4 regions of the Paenibacillus sp. W2I17 genome follow, and region 3 is predicted to be linked to each of the others. Evidence: riboswitches for the same ligand, from Rfam matches in the RefSeq annotation. Region 3 holds a riboswitch; each other region holds the start of a gene.
What was found. Region 3 has a riboswitch for thiamine pyrophosphate ahead of QF041_RS15965 (ABC transporter ATP-binding protein). Riboswitches for the same ligand answer to the same signal wherever they lie in the genome.
Positions count from the first base shown of each region.

Region 1 (5,187 bases), 3.1 Mb from region 3:
AGCCCCAAGAAACCTTATACATATTCAGATTCTAATGGTAACAGTATCAACTTTACACTGGATGACTACGTATATGCCTTTGACGCAAGCGCAGGGAGATGGATTGAGGGATTCCAAAAAGAACTGGCTTCAAGCACACAGATTCCTTTACTTCAGAATACCAGCGTATTTGAGCAAGTTAGACAAAGCCGGATTGTGACTACGGTGCAGGATGATCTGGCTGATGTGATTAACCGCCATAATGAGTTTGCCAGAAATAACGGTATTTGCTATACGTTTACGATGCCCCTGATTGCGCAGGAAGATTGGTACAACACCATTAACGATACAGGGATTATGGCCTTTATCCAAGGCATAGGTGTGGGTGACCAGAAGATTAACAATTATGCAATTGGTGGAGGCAGACTTGTGAAGAAAACGGCCATCGTAGGTGGGGTAGATCCTTTAACGGGTATCAGGTACTATTACCCCTCCACATGTGGTAATGGTTACCGTGCTGAAGAGGTGTTCACAGACGCAAGACAAGCAGCTGCACAAGGCTATTTCGAATATAAATGCTCTAATCGTTAGGTTAGCCTGTATGACAAAATCATGTAAGAGGTTCCTGAACTGTTTACATTACTTTCAGAAAAGACTGGACCTGTGCTAGAATAGGGTTTCGGAACAATATAACAAAAGTAATGTCTAATAGATAGGAGCAACCTCATCTTATGAGTTTATTGTCAGTAGAGAACGTAAGTCACAATTTTGGAGATCGCACGTTATTTAAAAATGTATCGTTTCGTTTACTTGCCGGAGAGCGCGTAGGACTTGTTGGTGCCAATGGTGTGGGTAAATCCACATTAATGAACATCCTTACCGGTAAATTGCTTAAAGATAGTGGAAAAGTGGAATGGACACCTAAGGTCCGTTATGGATATCTGGATCAGCACACGAAGCTTACGCCAGGCAAAACCATTCGTGACGTGCTTAAGGATGCATTCCTTCCGTTGCTTGAATTGGAAAAAGAAATGATGAATATTACGGACCAGATGGCAGATGCAGATCCAGATAAGCTGGAGCAGTTGCTGGAAGAGATGGGCGATATTCAGGAACAACTGGAACAGGGCGATTTTTATCTGATTGACGTAAAAGTGGAAGAGATGGCCAATGGTCTTGGTTTATCCGCAATTGGTCTGGATCGAGATGTCGCAGCTCTAAGTGGTGGACAACGTACCAAGGTGCTTCTTGCCAAGCTTCTGCTCGAGAAACCTACAGCTCTTTTACTGGATGAGCCGACCAACTATCTGGATGTAGAGCACATTGAATGGCTGTCACGTTACCTGAAGGACTACCCACACGCGTTTCTCTTAATCTCCCATGACACGGAATTCATGAATGAAGTCGTAAATGTCATTTATCATTTGGAATTTGCCAAATTAACGAGATATGCAGCGAACTATAACAAGTTCCTCGAGATGGCTGATATGAATAAAGCCCAGCATATTGATGCATACGAGAAGCAGCAAGAGTACATCAAGAAGCAGGAAGATTTCATTCAGCGTAACAAGGCACGTGCTTCAACTTCAGGTCGAGCGAAGAGCCGGGAGAAACAGCTGGACAGAATTGAACGTATTGATCGTCCAGATGAAGCAGCTAAACCAACGTTCAAATTCAAGGATGCCCGTGCGAGCAGCAAAACGGTCTTTGAGGGCATTGATTTTGAAATTGGATATACGTATCCTTTGCTGCCTAAGATGACAATGACAATTGAACGTGGTGAGAAAATTGCCATCGTAGGTTGTAATGGTGTGGGTAAATCGACGCTGTTGAAAACCATCCTGGGAAAAATATCTCCACTCAGTGGAAAGACTTTCTTGGGAGATTATCTCGAAACGGCCTATTTTGAGCAGGAAGTCCGTGCTGGAAATATCACGCCGATTGAGGATGTCTGGAATGAGTTTTCACATTTGACCCAGAATGAGGTCCGGGGTCATCTGGCACGCTGCGGGTTGAAAAATGAGCACATTACCCGTCCGCTTAACATGCTGAGTGGTGGAGAGCAAGCCAAGGTTCGTTTATGCAAACTCTTGATGCGTGAAAGCAACTGGATTTTATTCGATGAGCCGACAAACCATCTCGATGTCACAGCCAAAGCGGAGTTGCAGCGTGCTTTGCAAGAATTCAAGGGAACGGTGTTACTTGTATCTCATGAACCTGATTTCTACGAGGGTTGGGTTACCAAAACATGGAATGTCGAAGAATGGTCTGAGAAAAACTAGACGATTCAAGACAATGTTTAACAGAAATGACGGTGACAAAAAAATCCGTCTATGGTAATATAGGCTACAACTTCATATGAACACTAGGGGGGCCGCACGATGCGGCTGAGATGGAAGAATGCGATTCTGGACCCTTTGCACCTGATCTGGATCATACCAGCGTAGGGAAGTGGCGAGCGCGTTTCAGTGAATGACGTGAGCAAACGGCAACTGAAAAGGATTTCAACCGTCTGCTTAACGAATTGAAACATGCAGTTGCGTGTATAACGTTATGGCTATAAGGTCTATAGCTTTATTGCACGAAATGAACTGTATGTATCAGTCAGTCATCTGGTCCTATAATTAATACGCAGCCACTCCCCTACGGGAGTGGCTTTTTTGTGTTTTCATAGCATTCACGCCTGGAAGGAGATGAACAGTACGGTAATTTCTCATGAACATGTTCACGAATCATTTGAATTGCATGTTGTATCTACGGGTACGGGGGATCAAGGATCTTTTGTAAAAGCTGCAAAGGACGTTTGGCCATGGGTGAACTACATCCATATACGAGAGAAACAACTCTCATGGCAAGACAAGATCGGTTGGGCTGAAAGTCTGCGTAGCGTTGGCGTTCCATCTTGTCGCATCGTTATCAATGGTTCAGAACTGCCACCACAGAATGACATCTATGGCGGTGTACATTGGGGGCAAGATGCGATACGTAACTATAACCCTGCTGTTAGAAGCAATGTGCAGCGACTTCGTCTGGGTGTATCTGTTCATTCAATCGATGAGGCAAAAATCGCTGAAGAACGGGGAGCCGATTACCTTTTCTTCGGGCATGTCTACTCAACCAACAGTAAGCCTGATCTTGAACCAAGAGGATTATATGCTCTGGCTGAAGTGTGCTCTGGTGTCTCCATTCCTGTCATTGCGATCGGGGGCATTGAGCCGGGAAACATTCATGCGATTCGCTCCGCAGGCGCACAGGGAGCCGCTGTGATCTCGAATGTATGGGCGAGCGATTCCCCGGATCGGTCGGCTGCATTATTAAGGCAGGCTATCGTTGCTACAAAAAGTCTGAGCCGCTGAATCAAGGAGATGAGAGGATGAAAAAAATCATTACTGATAGACCGGATAAGATTCATGCAGAAACGATTATTGTAGGCGGAGGCGTTGTTGGATGTGCCATTGCGTATGAGCTTGCTTCCCTTGGACAGGATGTACTGTTGGTAGAGCGTTCGGCGATTGCAGGAGGCACTTCTTGCGCAGCGGCTGGAATGCTGGCGGCAGATAGTGAGGATTTTGCTCATCCTTTGATGGCTAAGCTCGCCAGGCAGAGCAGGCAGTTACTTCATGAGCAAAAGGTACTAATGGCTACACTCAGCAAGGTAGAGGTTGGTCTGCAACGCCAGGGATTCCTAACTCCTTTTCGTTCATACAGTGAATTAAGTAGTTATAAGGACAATCGGAAGTCTGCTTTGTCTGCTTCTGCTGATGAGGTGTGGTGGGATAGTTCCGTTGTACAACATGAGGCATCATGGCTTAACAGAGATACGTATGGAGCCTATTACAGACCTTACGAGAGTGAAATTCTTCCAGTCCGTCTAACGAAGGCATATGCTGAATCCGCTCAAGCATTGGGAGCACGGGTTATGGAGGACATACAGGATATACGTGTGCAAGCAAACGAACACGGCGTGCAGGGGATCACCACATCGATCGGTGAGATGAAATGCAAACATGTCATTATAGCGGCTGGATTACAGAGTGAAGAGTTGATGAGACATGTAAATCTGAGCTTGCCTGTGTGGTCGGTAAAAGGTGAAATAGCCGCCGTTCAGTTCTCAGATGAACATGCAGGGTACAGACCTGACAGAACGGTGTATGCAGAGGATATCTATATTGTTCCCAAAGCCAATGGCGAAGTTTGGCTCGGGGCAACCAGTTTGCCAGGCAGAACGGATCTGAACGTTTCTGTAAAGGGTGTTCAGAAGCTGCTAACAGCGGCTACCCACTGGGTGCCTGGGATGAAAGAAGCACAATTTATACGAGCGTGGGCAGGCGTAAGACCGGCAACTCCAGATGGACTGCCTTATATAGGTGCTTGCAAGAGTATACCGGGCCTGTTCGCCGCCTTTGGACATTACCGCAACGGTATCTTGCTTAGTGCGATAACAAGCAGGCTTATCGCTGAGTTGCTCGCTGGCAAAAGCTCAGAAGAACTCGGAATTGAGGCGCTGAGCCCTGAGCGATTGAACAGAAAGGGAGTGGTGCAGTGAATATCATCGTTAATGGTCAACGGATGGAGATTGAAGACAGATTGAATCGTGTGGATAAATTGCTCCAATCTTTTGACCTGCAAGTCAAGACTGTAGTTGTTGAGCTGAACAAGCATATCTTAACGCGTGAGTATCATGAGTCAACGGCATTAAGAGAAGGCGATCGAATTGAGATTGTACATTTTGTAGGAGGCGGTTGATGATGTTGAACATTGGTAAATATACGTTTGAGTCCAGATTGTTGCTCGGAACAGGCAAGTTTACGGATCTGGAAGTGCAAAGTCAGGCTGTGGAAGCATCTGAAACGGAAGTTTTAACCTTTGCTGTTCGTCGTCTGAATCTGGAGGAACGTAATCAGAAGCATTTCCTGGATACGTTGGATTTGGACAAATACACACTTCTTCCGAATACGGCGGGGGCTTCCACTGCGGAAGAGGCGGTGCGGATTGCCGAGCTTTCACGGGCTTCAGGACTTTGTGATATGATAAAAGTCGAAGTCATTGGAGATGGAATGACGTTGCTCCCAGATCCGATTGAAACGTACAAGGCTTGCGAAATTTTGCTTGAAAAGGGCTTCACAGTATTGCCTTATATTTCAGATGATGTCATTCTGGCCAAAAGGCTACAATTGCTTGGCGTACATGCTGTAATGCCTGGCGCTT
Region 1 is NZ_JAUSXM010000001.1:514,980-520,166, forward strand. It holds gene QF041_RS02375 (hypothetical protein) at 1-570, shown strand, start outside; gene QF041_RS02380 (ABC-F family ATP-binding cassette domain-containing protein) at 711-2,261, shown strand; TPP riboswitch at 2,337-2,446, shown strand; gene QF041_RS02385 (thiamine phosphate synthase) at 2,640-3,335, shown strand; gene thiO (glycine oxidase ThiO) at 3,353-4,525, shown strand; gene thiS (sulfur carrier protein ThiS) at 4,522-4,725, shown strand; gene QF041_RS02400 (thiazole synthase) at 4,728-5,187, shown strand, end outside.
Region 1: it holds a riboswitch for thiamine pyrophosphate, as region 3 does, so the genes downstream of both, QF041_RS02385 (thiamine phosphate synthase) here and QF041_RS15965 (ABC transporter ATP-binding protein) in region 3, are expected to answer to the same signal.

Region 2 (5,187 bases), 520 kb from region 3:
TTCTGCTGTTCTTCTCGCATCCACTGAGCAATCTCCCGTTTACGCGCAAGGAATGCGGATTCCTCCGTAATTTCTTCTCGTCTTGGGCGATCAAAAGGAACATGCACCTCGTGCAACACCGTTGCAGGTCGGTTGGATAATACATAGACCCGATCCGCTAGCAGCAATGCTTCTTCGATATTATGGGTGATGAACAGCACCGAGCGGCGGTTCTGTTCCCAGATATCGAGCAGCCAGCGCTGCATGTCGCTACGTGTCAGTGCATCCAGCGCGCTGAAAGGTTCGTCCAGCAGCATGAGTTCCTGCGGACTGAGCAGGGCGCGCAGAAATGCAGCACGCTGCTGCATTCCGCCCGACAGCATATGAGGGTATGCCTGCTCGAACCCGGCAAGACCCACGCTGCTTAACCACTTACGAGCTTCTGCAAGTGCTTCGGTCCGGGGGGGAGCACTTGAAGCTACTTCTCCAGCGAGCAGTACATTGTCTTCAATGGTGCGCCAAGGGAAAAGAGCGGGTTGTTGTGGCATATAACTAATCTTGCCACGCTGTCCCGTTACATTCTGACCGTTCATAAGCACTTGGCCTTCCTGTGGCTTCAGCAGACCGCCGATGATATGGAACAGGGTGCTCTTGCCACAGCCAGAAGGTCCAACGATAGCAACAAACTCGCCTTGCTCCACAGTCATGGACAGGCCGTTCAGAACCGGTAGCTTGCTGCGCCGTTCACGGAATGATGCATGAACATCAACGACGTCCAGTGCAGGTGGAATCGAAGCAGGAGCAGCAGGTCGATTAGGGGTAGCATGGTGAAGCTTTTCACCATGCTTTGGCTCCATTACACTTGCTCCTCGTCCAGGCTGGACTTGTTCATCCTGTTGCCGATTCATATGGTCATCACTTCCTAATATACAGATTACTTGCTTTACTACCGCTTCTGTGGCCGCCAGCGCACGAGCAGCTTCTCCAGCAGGGCAATGAACAGGAAGAGCAGCAAGCTGAGCGCGACAATAATCATGATCGCCACGAATAGGCGGTCCGTACGATAAGCCGACTTTTGCAGCATCATATAATAACCAATACCCTTGTCTGCACCAATCCATTCGGCGATGATGGCACCCATCACGCTATAGGTAGCGGCGATTTTGACACCGGAGAACACGGATGGCAGCGCATGGGGAAGCTCCAGCTTCCAGAAAATCTGATGACGTTTCGCACCAGCCATGCGCATATAGTTCATCATCGCTGCATCTGTACGGGTCAAGCCGTCCATAGCCGCCACTGCAACGGGGAAGAAACAGACCAGGATGATGGTAATCAGCTTGGGCAACAGCCCGAATCCGAACCAGATTAACAGGAGCGGCGCGAGCGCGATAGTTGGGATATTTTGACTAAGAATAAGTAGAGGGTACAGGGCCGACTTGAGAAAAGGAACCAAATGCAGCACCATTGCAATCAGTAATCCAACCGCTGTTCCAGCCGCGAATCCAATCAGCGTTAACTGAATGGTTGCGGAAGCGTGCATACCAAGTCGTTCGGCCTGGGTTGCCGCTTCGCGGGCGATGTCGGATGGTGCAGGCAGCATCCATTTCTCAATATGGAAGAGGGAGACGGCTCCCTGCCATATCGCTATAAAGAGAATAACCGCCACAATGGGCGGCCATACACTTTTGAAATAGGCAGGCATTAGCGATACTTCTCCGTCAGGGTATCCATGCTGAAGCCAGTAGGGCTATGGGCGATTTTGATCTGGGAGATGATGCTTGGGCTGCCAGCCTCCACAAGTACCTCGTGCATTTTACGTACAACTTCCAGCAGTTCCTCCAGTTCACCTTCCATCGTGGTGTCGAGCGCGTTCACCTGATATTTCAGGCCGGATTGCTGAATAACTTCAATGGCGCGATCAACGTAAGGATAAGAGTTCTCGCCATTTGGCGTTTTCGGAATAACCTGAATGCTAAGTAATGTGCTTGCCATGAGAGATCACGGCTCCTTTCGTGATATATAAAATGAACTAATGACTGTTACACTTGCCACTTCGATGACAGAATAACCTTCCAATCGCTGTTATCCCCAGATTTTTTTGATTCCCTTTCTCTAAAGGGAAAATCCGGTGATAAAGGCGACCGCTTCGCTTTTTCACGTTATTTCTGTCCTCTCCGTCCTCGTGTAAATATTAAGTTCGTTTTATATGAGAAATTTTATTGGGGTAAGAACTCGTTTGTATATGCCTTGCTCACATCGATCTGTTCATCAAGCAGTTTTTTGCTAAACATCCAGTCGGTGTAGTTCTGCCACACTTCCTGTTTTTGCTCACCCCAACGCGGGGCGTCATCCGTGTATTTTGGACTGAGCCACTTCTGGCTTGCCAGTACGAGGTCTTTATCCAGATCCGGTACGGCCTTGATCAGAATGTTCGCTGCGTCTTCGGGATGATCAATTGCGTATTGATACCCTTCGGAGGTGGCTTTCAGGAATGCTTTCACCAACTCGGGGTCGTTTTGGATCGTCTGCTCGTTGGTTACGAGGACAGGCGTGTAATAATCCAGTGCATCTGAATAATCCTTCACATATAACATGTCGATTGGTTCCCCGCGCAGTTCGGCTTCAATACCCGTCCATGCGTAGAAAATCCATGCAAAATCAATGTCCCGTTTTACTGCGGTGAAAAAGTCGGCGTCACCCATATTAATGTTTTTCACTTTCGATACATCGGCTCCGTCGCCTTCCATAATGGATTGCATCACGGCTTCTTCGACTGGGGAACCCCAACCGCCATAGGTTTTACCTTCAAAATCTTTCGGTGATTTGATATTCCGATCTGCCGGAGCAGCGAACCCGGATGTATTATGCTGAATAACTGCTGCAATGGAGACGAGAGGAACACCCTGTGTGCGGGCTTGAGTTACACTCTCCTGATAACTTACGCCAAACGGTACTTCATTGGAGGCGACCATCGTATCTGCGCCACCGGCGCCTGGTTGTACAATCTCCACGTTCAAGCCTTCGGCCTTATAAAAACCTTGATCTACAGCCGCATACAGGCCGGTATGATTCGTATTTGGTGTCCAGTCGAGCACCACTTTAATATCTTTCAGGGCGGCAGTGTCACCTTCGTTGCTGCTTTCCGTATTTGTGTTGCCGTTCTGCCCAGCTGGGGCAGCTTCTTTGCCACCACATGCGGCTACAGTCACCATAAGCACGCATAAGAGCAACAATCCCATCGTTTTACGCCATTTCATCTGTGGTTCTCTCCTTCGGTATGTCCGGCCAATTGGCACGGGGTACTCCTTGGCTTCATATCAAATCATCTTGCATAAATCGACAGATTTATACCAGTTGAGATCTGGATAACGTCACTTTTTTTAGCTCTCTGGCTATATAAAAGAACATTAAAAAAGCGTCCCGTATTCCGGGACGCGTGCAGGCGTTAGAGAGGTGGCGTTCAGCCATAGGGCTGTGCCATTTCGATATACTCCGATTCCTACGCTGGCATGATCCAGATCAGGTCTAAGGGTTAGTATCTTGGTGGGATACACTCTCAGCCGGCCAATTCCGACTCCCCTGGGAAACTATGAAGTTACGGGCATTACTAGGTGTAATTATAGGCCAGCGGGTGGAACGTGTCCAGTCAGGAACTGGATGGGGACACGTATGAATTAATCAAGAAGGCCATTATACATATGTGTATCAGCCTGTTTAGATGTGTTATTTTCAATAATTATCGTGGCGAATCATATAAGGAAATCTGGCTGAGTGCAAAAGCATCGGATTTTGGGGCATAACCTACCTGTTTCTGAGTGGTTTCCAGATTCAATCGTTTAAACCGATTATTCGAGATCCCATGCAGTATGGTGAAAGGCTCCAGATTGGTAGCTGTAATGGCTTTGAACATCAAATCACACAAGTCAGCCGGACTAATATACGCGCTCATATCCCTTGCTTCCAGCGCTGGTCCGTCCGGTTGAAAATCATCATATGCACCTATACGTATTGCTACACTTTGTAAACCTTCGGTATACGCAAAATAGGAAGCGAGCGATTCTCCAAAACATTTGCTAACCCCGTACAAATTCCGTGGGCGTGTTGGCATGTCCGGATAGACTTGAGCATCAATGGGATACCCCTCAATCGTCTGTGCACTGCTCGCCAGAATGACTCTTTGCACACCTTGGTCCTTAGCTGCACGGAATACATTAAATGTACCTTTGATATTGATGTCCAACAACGATTCAAAGAATCCGGCATTCGGGGAAGGGTCTCCCGCCAGATGTACTACCACATCCATGCCTTCGCAAGCATGCTGACAGGCTTCAGGGTCTGTCACATCCAGTGTCATGATCTCATGGTCGGTTTCTTGATACGTATGCAGTCTGTCGATATTCAAATCTGTTAGTCGCAGGTGATATGCTTCTGACAAGTGTTGGGACAAGTCCCTTCCAATTTTCCCGGCTGCGCCGGTAATTAAAATGTTCATGAAATCAACTCCAATTCTTAGCGCTGGAAGAACTCAATCCATTCCTTTTCAGGTCCATAGATGAAGAAATAGCGGTAACCGTTAGGCAGTGTAATAATCTCTCCATCAATAAATTCGGCCTCGGTGGCTTGGATGCGTTTGTACTCAGAATCAAGATCGTCCACGTGGATCGCAAAATGGTGTACCGTACCTTCGGAAGGCAGCTTGTCGCTGTATCCTTGAATTAACTCAATCTCAGTCTCATTACTTCCATTGAAGCCAAGGAAGGCGAGCTGAATGACGCCGTTGGTATGGGTTACCCGGTCTTTCAATTCAAGACCAACAATCTCCGTATAGAAACGCAGCGTGGTCTCCAGATCACGCACAGCAATGCCGACGTGGTCAATGCGTTTTTGAAAACTCATAATCCAAATCCTCCTTATACCATGAATCTTTCTACCATTTTAAGGGATATCATAGGGCTGTACTACATGGTTGTCAAATCCGGTTTTAATTTGGGAAAATCATAATTGTTCACAGAATGTTCACTTATGTGGAGGGTTTCCTCATCTCTATAATTACGAAGGTAAACAGAGAGGATGAGAGAATTGCCAACAAGCAAGAAGGAACAAATTATTTTCGGATTAATGATGTGCACAGGAATGGTCTTGATCATGATGTTCTTCAATCTATGGCACAGTGGGTTACTCGGTAAGATGTCCCCGCTTGAGATA
Region 2 is NZ_JAUSXM010000001.1:4,119,308-4,124,494, reverse strand. It holds gene QF041_RS18390 (ABC transporter ATP-binding protein) at 1-836, opposite strand, end outside; gene QF041_RS18385 (ABC transporter permease) at 926-1,684, opposite strand; gene QF041_RS18380 (thiamine-binding protein) at 1,684-1,974, opposite strand; gene QF041_RS18375 (ABC transporter substrate-binding protein) at 2,199-3,239, opposite strand; TPP riboswitch at 3,461-3,573, opposite strand; gene QF041_RS18370 (NAD-dependent epimerase/dehydratase family protein) at 3,719-4,474, opposite strand; gene QF041_RS18365 (VOC family protein) at 4,492-4,878, opposite strand; gene QF041_RS18360 (DUF2798 domain-containing protein) at 5,053-5,187, shown strand, end outside.
Region 2: it holds a riboswitch for thiamine pyrophosphate, as region 3 does, so the genes downstream of both, QF041_RS18375 (ABC transporter substrate-binding protein) here and QF041_RS15965 (ABC transporter ATP-binding protein) in region 3, are expected to answer to the same signal.

Region 3 (5,187 bases):
AACAACAGCCAGATCATTAATGCGGGAAAAGCAGAAACGTAAAATCTAAATCATTTACTCTCCTTGAAGATTAATAAAAGCATCCTCGGCTTTCACCGATTCAGGAATCACATCCTGTTCAACGAGCCAAGCACGTACATTCTCCCACAACTCCATCTCCTGCCGACCAAACGGTTGGCCTTCTTCATTCATGAGTGGCAGTAGAATAGCCAGGCTTTTGGTTTCGATCTCCGGGTCAAGCGGAGACGTTTCATTCTCATGAGCGAGCAGAATATTCAAGGCTTCTTCTGGATGCTCCGTTACATATTTTTGTCCTTCCTGGATCGCTTTGACGAACCGGGTAAGCTGGTCTTTTTTCGCTTCAATGCCAGCTTCACTCGCAGTCATGACCAGTTCATAATAATCAGGCACGCCATAATCGACGGGGTTAATCGATTTCATGGCATGTCCTTCTTTCTCCAAAATCAATTGTTCATGGTTAATAAAACCACCCATAATTGCATCCGCCTGTCCGGAAGCCAGCGAAGGAATCAGATCGAACCCAACGTCCACCAGATTCATGTTATCTGGGTTGCCACCATCGTGGCTAATCATCGTACGAACCATCGCTTCATACAGCGGAATCGAAGAATAACCGACAGTTTTTCCTTCAAGATCTTTGGGTGAGCTCACGTTGCCATTTGCTTCGGTCAACAGATGCACAAGCGGGTGGCGAACAACAGCAGCAATGGAACGTACAGGAATGTTCTCACCACGAGCGAGCAAAATTTGGGGCTGGTAGCTTAAGGCCAGATCAATTTTACCGGCAGCAACAAGTTTGAGTGAATCATTGGTATCGGCAGGCATCTGAATTTCGACATCCAGACCTTGGTCTGCGAAGTACCCTTTTTCTTGAGCAACATAGATGAAGGAGTGTACTGCATTCGGGTACCAGTCGAGCATGATGGACAGTTTATCTTTGGCGTCTGATGTTGGTTTGGTTGCAGACGGATCTGTTTGCTGTGCATTAGTTGCAGAGTCTGTTGTTGGCGTGTTATTGCTGGTATTCGTGGTGCTGCATCCACTGACGATCAGCAAAAGGCTAATGAGCATGATGGGAAGCAGGGAGTAGATACCTTTGTTATTCATAAATGAAGTTCCTCATTTCATCGTTTTGATTTGTATTTACATCTAATTTCTGTCTAAGTATTATCCAACTTTTCTTTTGCCTCCATGTCCATGCCGCCGTATGCTAAACCGTTTCTCCAGCCAGGCAATCAGTGCAAACAAAACGATCCCCAGCAGGGATAACAGCACAATAGCTGCAAACATGGCATCCGTGTTCATGTTGCTGGACATACGACGGCTGAAGTATCCGAGACCTTTGCTGCCACCAAGCCATTCCCCAATCGTTGCACCAACCACGCAGTACACCACAGACATCTTTAACCCCGAGAAAAAAGAGGGAAGTGCCAGCGGAACCTGGAGTTTGCAAAAAATATCCCACTTGCTGGCGCCCATGGTGAGCAGCAGTTCACGCTGCTCCGGATCGCCTTGGCGGAGTCCATCGTAGGTACTGACCACAATGGGGAAGAACGCGATTAGGAACACCACGGCGACTTTGCTCCACAACGTGTAACCAAACCACAGGATAAATACGGGGGACAAGGCAATCAGCGGGATGGTCTGACTGATTACGATGAAGGGATACAAGGCCTTTTCAATCGACCGGTTCATATGCATGCCTGTTGCCAGCGTAATTCCAGTCACTATGGACAAGCCAAAACCAACAGCAACCTCCATGAAGGTAGCAGGCAGATGTATGGTCAGCAGCAGATGACGATGCTCAACCAGTGAGCTTGCGATAGCCGTGGGTGCAGGAATGATGAAGGAGGGCACCCATCCCATACGCACAATCACTTCCCAGATCGCCAGTAATAAGAACATGAGCAGAATAAACAGACCATATTGGGAAAACGACCTCGAGAGCCACTTTGAACACCACGTCCAAACGCTAACCTCAGCTCTATCATTTTGCATGTAATTGTTCCTCCAGTTGTTGCCTCATCTGCACGAGAGCCGGTTCGTAGATCATGTCCGAATGCCTTGGGTGTGGTAAAGGAACCGTTATCTCCCGCAACTGCTGACCTTGCCCCCCTGGAGTTAACAGAATGATACGGTCACTTAACAGCAGGGCTTCCTCGATGTCATGGGTAATGAACAGCACGGTTTGTCCAAAGTCCTCCCACAGCTCCAGCAACCAGCGATGCATTTCTCGTTTGGTTAAGGCGTCGAGTGCACCGAAGGGTTCATCCAGCAACATGAGCTGCCCGCCTGTAAGCAAGGTACGTAGCAATGCCACCCGCTGTCGCATTCCGCCGGATAACTCATCTGGATAGGCCTGTTCATAACCCGACAGGCCGAACCTTGCCAACCCAGCTAGGATGTTGGCCCGTAACTTGTCCTTGTCCTGTCGGCCTGGTGCCAACTCGGCAGGCAGCATGCAGTTCTCCATGACGGTTCGCCAGGATAACAGCAGATCTTTCTGCGGCATATAAGCGACTCGTCCGAGCCGTTGCCCTTGCGGTACATCAGCTATATCGATGGTGCCAACGGTTGGCTCATGCAAGCCTGCGAGCAGCTTGAAGAGCGTGCTTTTACCTGATCCGCTGGAGCCGATGAGCGAGACAAATTCTCCTTGTTGAACCTGAAGCGACACATTGGAGAGCACGGGGAAATCCCTTTTTTCGGGAAAAGCAAAGCTTATGTTGTGAATGGTTACATGGTTATTCATCTGATCCTCACCCCCTTGATGTCAGACTGCTGCAATAACAATGGCATCCTATACTCTGCAAAAGGAACAAAAAAAGACCCACCCATTTCCGGAGAAATGAGTGGGTCTGTAAGTTAGATCCGCAATTTATCTTCACATATACATGAAAGAATTCCGCTTACTAAAAGGCCGCTCCACTTCCCTCCGCTGGTATGATCCAGATCAGGTTCAAAGGGTCCGAATAGTCATATTCGTCTCAGCCGCAAGGCTCCCCTAGTGCAAAAGTTCAAGATATGCAGTTATGTGTTCAGCATATATCACTCGAACCTGAACTGTAAAGAGGCAGTATAATAGAATTCTTGAGATGAACTTGGAGTTAGACCCGAACAACTGAACAATTTACCTCGGCTCATGAACCCGATATAATAGGGATGGCCCGTATAGGCCGGATCACAAAATGCAGGTGGGATTGTTCTCCCTCCTAGGCAGAATGGGGACCCGAGTTGAAAACGTTCAAAAAAGTATATATTGAGATCACAAGTATCTGTAATCTGGCGTGCAGCTTCTGTCCTCAGACGCAGCGTGCCAAAGGATTCATTGACCCTGAAGTCTTCAACAATATACTGGAACAAGTTAAACCACACACCAATCATATTTATCTACATGTCAAAGGCGAACCCTTGTTGCATCCCAAAATAGATCTGTTGCTCGATTCCGCACATGAGAAGGGACTCAAGGTGAACATTACAACGAATGGTACACTATTGCCCAAGACTCAGCATAAATTGCTTGGCAAACCGGCGCTGCGGCAGATGAATTTCTCCCTGCACAGCTTCGATGGGCATGAAGGTTCAACAGACCGTGACGGATACCTGCGTCATATTTTGTCCTTTGTACACGAGGCCGTTAAGCACAATGTCATCATCTCATTCCGACTTTGGAATCTGACGCAGGATAACTTCACAAATGCTCAGATGAATCGAAATCGGGAGACCCTTGAAGTATTGGAACGTGAGTTCAATCTGGATTTCCGCATTGAGGAAAAAGTAGTTCCAGGCAGCGGGGTCAAAATTGCCCCGAATGTATACCTGAATCAGGACCATGAGTTCCAGTGGCCAAGTCTGGATGCACCTGAAGATGACGGCAAAGGCTTCTGCCATGCATTGCGTAGTCAGGCAGCTGTGCTTGTAGATGGAACGGTGGTTCCATGCTGTCTCGATGGCGAGGGTGTGATTAACCTGGGTAACGTGCACGAGAAGTCATTCTCGGAGATTATTGAGGGTGAGCGAGCGAACAATCTGGTATATGGCTTCTCCAAGCGCGAAGCTGTGGAAGAGTTGTGTCGAAAGTGCGGTTATCGTCAGAGATTTGGAGCCTAGAATATATAAATTTACTTAAAAACGAACCTACCGAAAATATTTGTTTCGGTAGGTTCGTTTTGTCTTTATTGCGAAATTATTTAGATAATAAGAATTGAAATCAATTCAGGATAACAACTTTTTTGTAAAATCATAGTTTATTAATCTTGTTTTTATGAATTTGCATGGTATTATTATCCTATTGATTAGGAGGTGTATTAGTTCTAAAGATTCATATATTAGTGGATTTACCAACCAGAAGCCTACTGAGGAGTGTGTTTTAGTTTTGAATTCAAAATGGAAAAAGTTTAATCACAAACTATCGTTAATGCTTTCTACGTCTCTGATTGTTTCTATGTTATCTATCAATTTATCTGTATCGGCAGAAGTGGCTACATCTAAAACTTCTTTTACTGATATTGATAATTCGTATGCCAAAACAGAAATAACCAAATTAGTAGAACAAGGAATACTCACAGGATTTACTGATGGGACATTTAAACCTTCCGATTCGGTAACACGAGCTCAATTAGCAAAAATTATGGTCGGTGCGCTTAATTTAAAGCCTGATAATGTCGAAGCAAGTCAATTCAGAGATGTAAAGGAAGATCAGTGGTATGCCGGATATGTAGGTGCACTTGTCAAATCTGGAATTGCTCAAGGTACCTCCAAAGATAGCTTCTCGCCTAATAAAAATGTGACAAGAGAAGAGTTGGCTGTATTTTTTGTTAGAGCCTTTGGTTGGGACAATCAAGATCTAACGAGTCAAACATCCAAACCACAACTCTCAGATTTGGGTCAAGTATCCAACTGGGCGAAAGATTCTGTAACACTAGCCTATCAATCTGGTTTTATCAAAGGATTAGTCCAAAAAGATGGAACAGTAAAATTTAATCCATCAGGCATAGCAGATCGACAGGCGCTAGCGAGACTTGCATATGAGTTTGTGATAAATAAGTCTACATATGATAGTTACATGGCTCCTGCCAAGACAGAGATTGATACTGAAGATTCAAATGAAGCAAAACCTGAAACAGCAAAACCTTCTGAAGGTAACAGTAAGGGAAATAGCGGTAG
Region 3 is NZ_JAUSXM010000001.1:3,601,489-3,606,675, reverse strand. It holds gene QF041_RS15975 (ABC transporter substrate-binding protein) at 55-1,128, opposite strand; gene QF041_RS15970 (ABC transporter permease) at 1,189-2,019, opposite strand; gene QF041_RS15965 (ABC transporter ATP-binding protein) at 2,009-2,773, opposite strand; TPP riboswitch at 2,935-3,037, opposite strand; gene QF041_RS15960 (radical SAM/SPASM domain-containing protein) at 3,256-4,131, shown strand; gene QF041_RS15955 (S-layer homology domain-containing protein) at 4,397-5,187, shown strand, end outside.

Region 4 (5,187 bases), 230 kb from region 3:
AGAAACCCCAGACAACCAGTTCCTGTGCACCGCGCTGCTTGGCGAACTGGATCGCGCCCAGCAATTGCTGTGACTCAGCTTTGCCACCTGTGGCTACAGCTTTGTTCACCTGGGAGGCGAAACCATAATCGAACATCACCACATTGAATCCAAGTTGATGAGCATAGTGGGCCAGATCGTACATGGGTACCCATGTTTCCTCCCGGTTGGCACCGTAACCGTGACTGAAGATAATCGTTTTGCTTGCAGCGTTGTCAGCAGGTATATACCATCCCTGCATCGTCCGGCTGCCATCTGCTGCCGGGAACGTGATGTCTTCGTACTTCATGTTCTTGGCCTGCATTGGATTGGAGAAGACCGGCGCTACAGTAGGATTGGATAATACCCATGCGATGTAACCATGCAGTGCAATAAAACAAAACAGTAGAAAAAATACAACGGAGAGCAGCAACGCTACGATAATATGTTTGAACCGAATCAGCCTCGGTGATAGGGAAGTGGGCAGATCGGACACTTTTGTTTGCAGCGGGGCTTCGCTCTGGGATGTTGGATACATGAATGCCCCTCCTTTGAAGTTCAGTTGAAGATAACAACGACATGAAAAGAGAATTGCGTCGATTTCAGAGCCTGCTTCAGAGCGATATCTTAATGTAATATATCTTTATCGTATGTTCCCGTATAGTCAAAGTCAATTGATTGAGGGCATTTGTTACGCAATTGTTATATAGTTCTTAAGATATATGGGTAACATTACCTTAGTGTGTAAATTACAGGGGATTAAGTCTTATAAAAAGGAAAAATTTACACGTTGGCCTATTTTGATTTTGGCTCTTTTTGGTTTACAGATGAGACCGTTTCTCATATAATTTATGTAACCAAGTTTCATGTGATGAAACATGAGGAGGGCATTATGCCATGGAAGATCGCAAGTTAACCGTCCGGGCTGTGGAACGGGCGCTGGATATATTATTATGTTTTACCACACGCAGTGATCTGGGACTCACCGAAATTGCCAGCCAGATTGGCCTGCACAAAAGTACAGTGCACCGTTTGATGGCTACGCTGGAGGATCGAGGGTTCGTGATCCGCGATGCAGCAACAGAGAAGTACCGACTTGGCATCCGAATCTGGGAGCTGTCGGCTCATATGTCCCGCAGTGATGATCCCGCTATTCTGCTGCTGCCTGCGATGGAGCGACTGAGAGATCGATTGGGGGAGACCGTGAGTCTGTACCTGCGTGATGGCAGTGAACGGATACGGATTCAGGCTGTGCAAAGTGATCAGGCGATTCGCCGAGTCGCTCCCGTTGGTGTTAGACTCCCGCTGTCTGTGGGCGCTTCCAGCAAAGTTTTGATGGCGTTTGCCACGGACGAGGATCGTGAGGAACTGATGAACGGGCCTGAATGGCCGGTGTTTATTGATCCGGCAGTGTATTTGGCGCAAATGGGAGATATCCGGGATAACGGATATGCGACGAGTTATGAGGAACGTGAGCCGGGAGCTGCCGCGGTATCTGTACCGATTATGGATCGCAGAGGCAATATTGCAGCTGCGCTCTCGGTCTCAGGACCTGTCAGTCGACTCTCGCAGGAGACATTGCATGAATACGCACCTGTGTTGAAGGATGCTGCTACGCAAATGGGGCTGATGTTATCCTGATGTTGATGTAAGTTTTTTCTCCAATTGAGTTGGTGTTCTGGAATATAAAGGTTGTTTTTATGTTCCGGTTGCGCTACTCTGTAATGGACGGCCCAGCGGGGCCAGCTTCATTGAATATGAACGGCGGCATGTGTGTGCCGCAACTTGTTAACGTTACTGGGGGAGTCCGAACTGTCCGGACTGAGACGGAATCGCATGAGATTCCGGACCCTTTGCACCTGATCTGGATCATACCAGCGTAGGGAAGTAATCGGCGATATGACCACAACCACCACATAATGTGACCCTTGTAGGGCTCCGTTAAGGAGTTTCATAAAGGTGCATTATTGGTGATGGACATTAAAAGTCGGTTCCTTCGGGGACCGGCTTTTTTATATACAGGGAACAGGCGATATAGCACATACTCCATCGACTTCTTTTTCAATACCTGCGAAAGTGGGCTTGGATGATGAGGGAAGTCACCATAGATCCATGATCTGTGCTGCCTTCCGGTCTGTTGTGAACTGTACATGAAAAGTGTCTCCCTGGTCTGAGGTAGGATCGCTCTTTCTTCTCTGCATTGTGCATGATTTGGGACAGGTACGTAAGTGAGCTAATGACGATCCCAACCAAACAAGCGAACGAACACTGAGGAGGAGACAAGCGAACATGAGTACAGGAAATCAAACGGGACAACAAGCGAGGGAACAGGAACATAACGATCGGCAGGTGGAAAAGGAAACAGGGGCGGCCGGACGGGTTCAGCCCTTTCCGGGCAGCCGCAAAGTCTACATTCAGGGCTCACGGCCGGACATTGCTGTACCGGAGCGTGAGATAGCCCTTCATGACACGAATACTCCCCAAGGGGTGGAGCATAACGAACCGCTGCGTGTCTACGATACGAGCGGCCCGATGACCGATCCCGCATTTCATGCGGATATCCGCGCAGGTTTGCCAGCCCTGCGCACTCGCTGGATCACAGAGCGCGGCGATGTGGAAGCTTATCAGGGCCGTACGGTTAAACCGGAGGATAATGGACTGAAGCCCGGAGGGAAGAGAGCTGGCGCCGAAGAGTACCCCGGATTACGTGGCAAACCCTTGCGGGCACAGCCAGGACGCTGTGTGACCCAGATGCACTACGCGAGACAGGGAGTCATTACGGCAGAGATGGAGTTTGCCGCCATTCGTGAAGGTGTGGAACCGGAATTTGTGCGGCAGGAGCTGGCGAGTGGACGGGCCATTCTGCCATCCAACATCAATCACCCGGAGAGTGAGCCGATGTTGATCGGTCGTCATTTTCATGTGAAGATCAATGCCAACATAGGGAATTCTGCCGTATCCTCTTCCATCGAGGAAGAGGTGGAGAAGATGACCTGGGCGGTACGCTGGGGATCGGATACGGTGATGGATCTGTCCACAGGCAAAAACATTCATACCACCCGGGAGTGGATTATCCGCAATTCACCTGTGCCGATTGGTACGGTGCCGCTGTATCAGGCGCTGGAGAAGGTGAATGGCGAAGCGGAAGCGCTGACCTGGGAGTTGTACCGTGATACGCTCATTGAGCAGGCAGAGCAGGGCGTGGACTACTTTACGATTCATGCAGGTGTGCTGCTGCGTTATATCCCCATGACCGCCAAGCGAATGACAGGTATTGTGTCCCGGGGCGGGTCCATTATGGCAGCATGGTGCCTGGCGCATCATCAAGAGAATTTTTTGTACACCCATTTTGAAGAAATCTGCGAGATTATGAAAAGGTATGATGTAGCGTTTTCGCTGGGAGATGGACTTCGTCCTGGCAGTATCTATGATGCGAATGATGAAGCACAGATGGCGGAACTGGCTACGCTTGGGGAACTGACGCAGATCGCATGGAAGCATGATGTGCAGGTGATGATTGAAGGCCCGGGTCATGTGCCGATGCATAAGATCAAGGAGAATGTGGATCTGCAGATGGAGATATGTAAAGAGGCACCGTTCTATACGCTGGGGCCGCTGACGACCGACATTGCCCCGGGTTACGACCACATCACATCCGCCATTGGTGCGGCCATGATCGGCTGGTTTGGCACGTCCATGCTCTGTTATGTTACGCCAAAAGAACATTTGGGCCTGCCCAACAAGGATGATGTGCGGGAAGGGGTCATCGCCTACAAGATCGCAGCTCATGCCGCCGATCTGGCAAAAGGCCATCCACGTGCCCAGCGCCGGGATGATGCATTGTCCAAAGCGCGCTTCGAATTCCGCTGGCGTGACCAGTTTAACCTGTCACTGGACCCTGAACGTGCGCTGTCCTACCATGATGAGACACTGCCGGCAGAAGGGGCCAAAGAAGCTCATTTCTGCTCCATGTGCGGACCAAAGTTCTGTAGCATGCGCATCACGCAGGACATTCGTGCCTTTGCCGCGGATAAAGGATTGTCCGAGAATGAGGCTGTAGCAGCGGGCATGCAGGAAAAGGCCGAGGAATATCGGACACGTTCCTAGGCGCCGGTACAGCGCAAGCTGGGCAGTCTGAAATAGAGATAAAGCCGTTTCTCTCTGTCATTGCAGAGAAGAACGGCTTTTTTTAGTGTTATGTCATGTATGTATTCTTAACCGTACTCAGCCTTTATCAGAATTAGCTTTGTGACTGTGTGTGGTCCATATTTTATACAGAATTCCTGCGATAACGAATAAAAGAGCGTCACTGAGTTTTGGTGCTCCTCCGTATAGAAATGCGGAGCAGGAAAAACCTACTATAAACAGTAAAACAATATAGAGGAAACGCATATTAGTTCACCTCGTTAATTTGTGGTGTTACTAAGTAAGTGAGTTCATAGTTGCATAGTTCAGACAGAACCTGTTATTTCACTCCGAATCAGCCTCTACTCTCGAGCCAGGCCAAAATTCTTCTCCAAATACGCCGCAAGCAATGCCAGCGGGCTATGGATTGGAATACCGCGATCTATTGTAACCTGTGCAGCGGCGGGAGCCATAGACAGTTGGGCTGCCACTACCGCTTTACCCGGATACTGCTCAGCAATCTGCTGTAATCCTTCACGTACCGCTTCGAGATACCCTTGCTGATCTCCACGCATAATCAACTCAAATGTCCCAGGGATGCACACTGCTTCCGTCTGAGATGTCTTGGCAACGTGTAGTTGCCCATTCTCATCCTCTTGCTGTAATGCCTGATTCACCCGCGCCATCGTTCCTTCAACGGTTGCCGGGTTGGTGAATGCTATTATGTAATCTCCTGGTACTCGCCGCATCTCCTGCAATAACGGATCATCTATGCCGATCACAGGCACAGGGACCTGTGTGGCTTCCTGCTCCAGTACTGTCGCAAACAGGGTGCAGGTGACCAGAATGGCATCGGCATGACACTCAGCGATCCATTGGAGCGTCTGGGCTACCTTCTCGTGAATAACGACCTCGGAAAAGTCAGCGTCATGTTTAAGACGGTCCAGACCTGGATCGACGTAATGGACCAATTCAACTTCATAAGGAGCAAGCGTCTCTTCAATTAAGGCGATGTTGGAATAATGAGCGTGAAAACAACCAATG
Region 4 is NZ_JAUSXM010000001.1:3,830,921-3,836,107, reverse strand. It holds gene QF041_RS16940 (alpha/beta hydrolase) at 1-556, opposite strand, end outside; gene QF041_RS16935 (IclR family transcriptional regulator) at 916-1,659, shown strand; TPP riboswitch at 1,808-1,921, shown strand; gene thiC (phosphomethylpyrimidine synthase ThiC) at 2,308-4,125, shown strand; gene QF041_RS16925 (hypothetical protein) at 4,506-5,187, opposite strand, start outside.
Region 4: it holds a riboswitch for thiamine pyrophosphate, as region 3 does, so the genes downstream of both, thiC (phosphomethylpyrimidine synthase ThiC) here and QF041_RS15965 (ABC transporter ATP-binding protein) in region 3, are expected to answer to the same signal.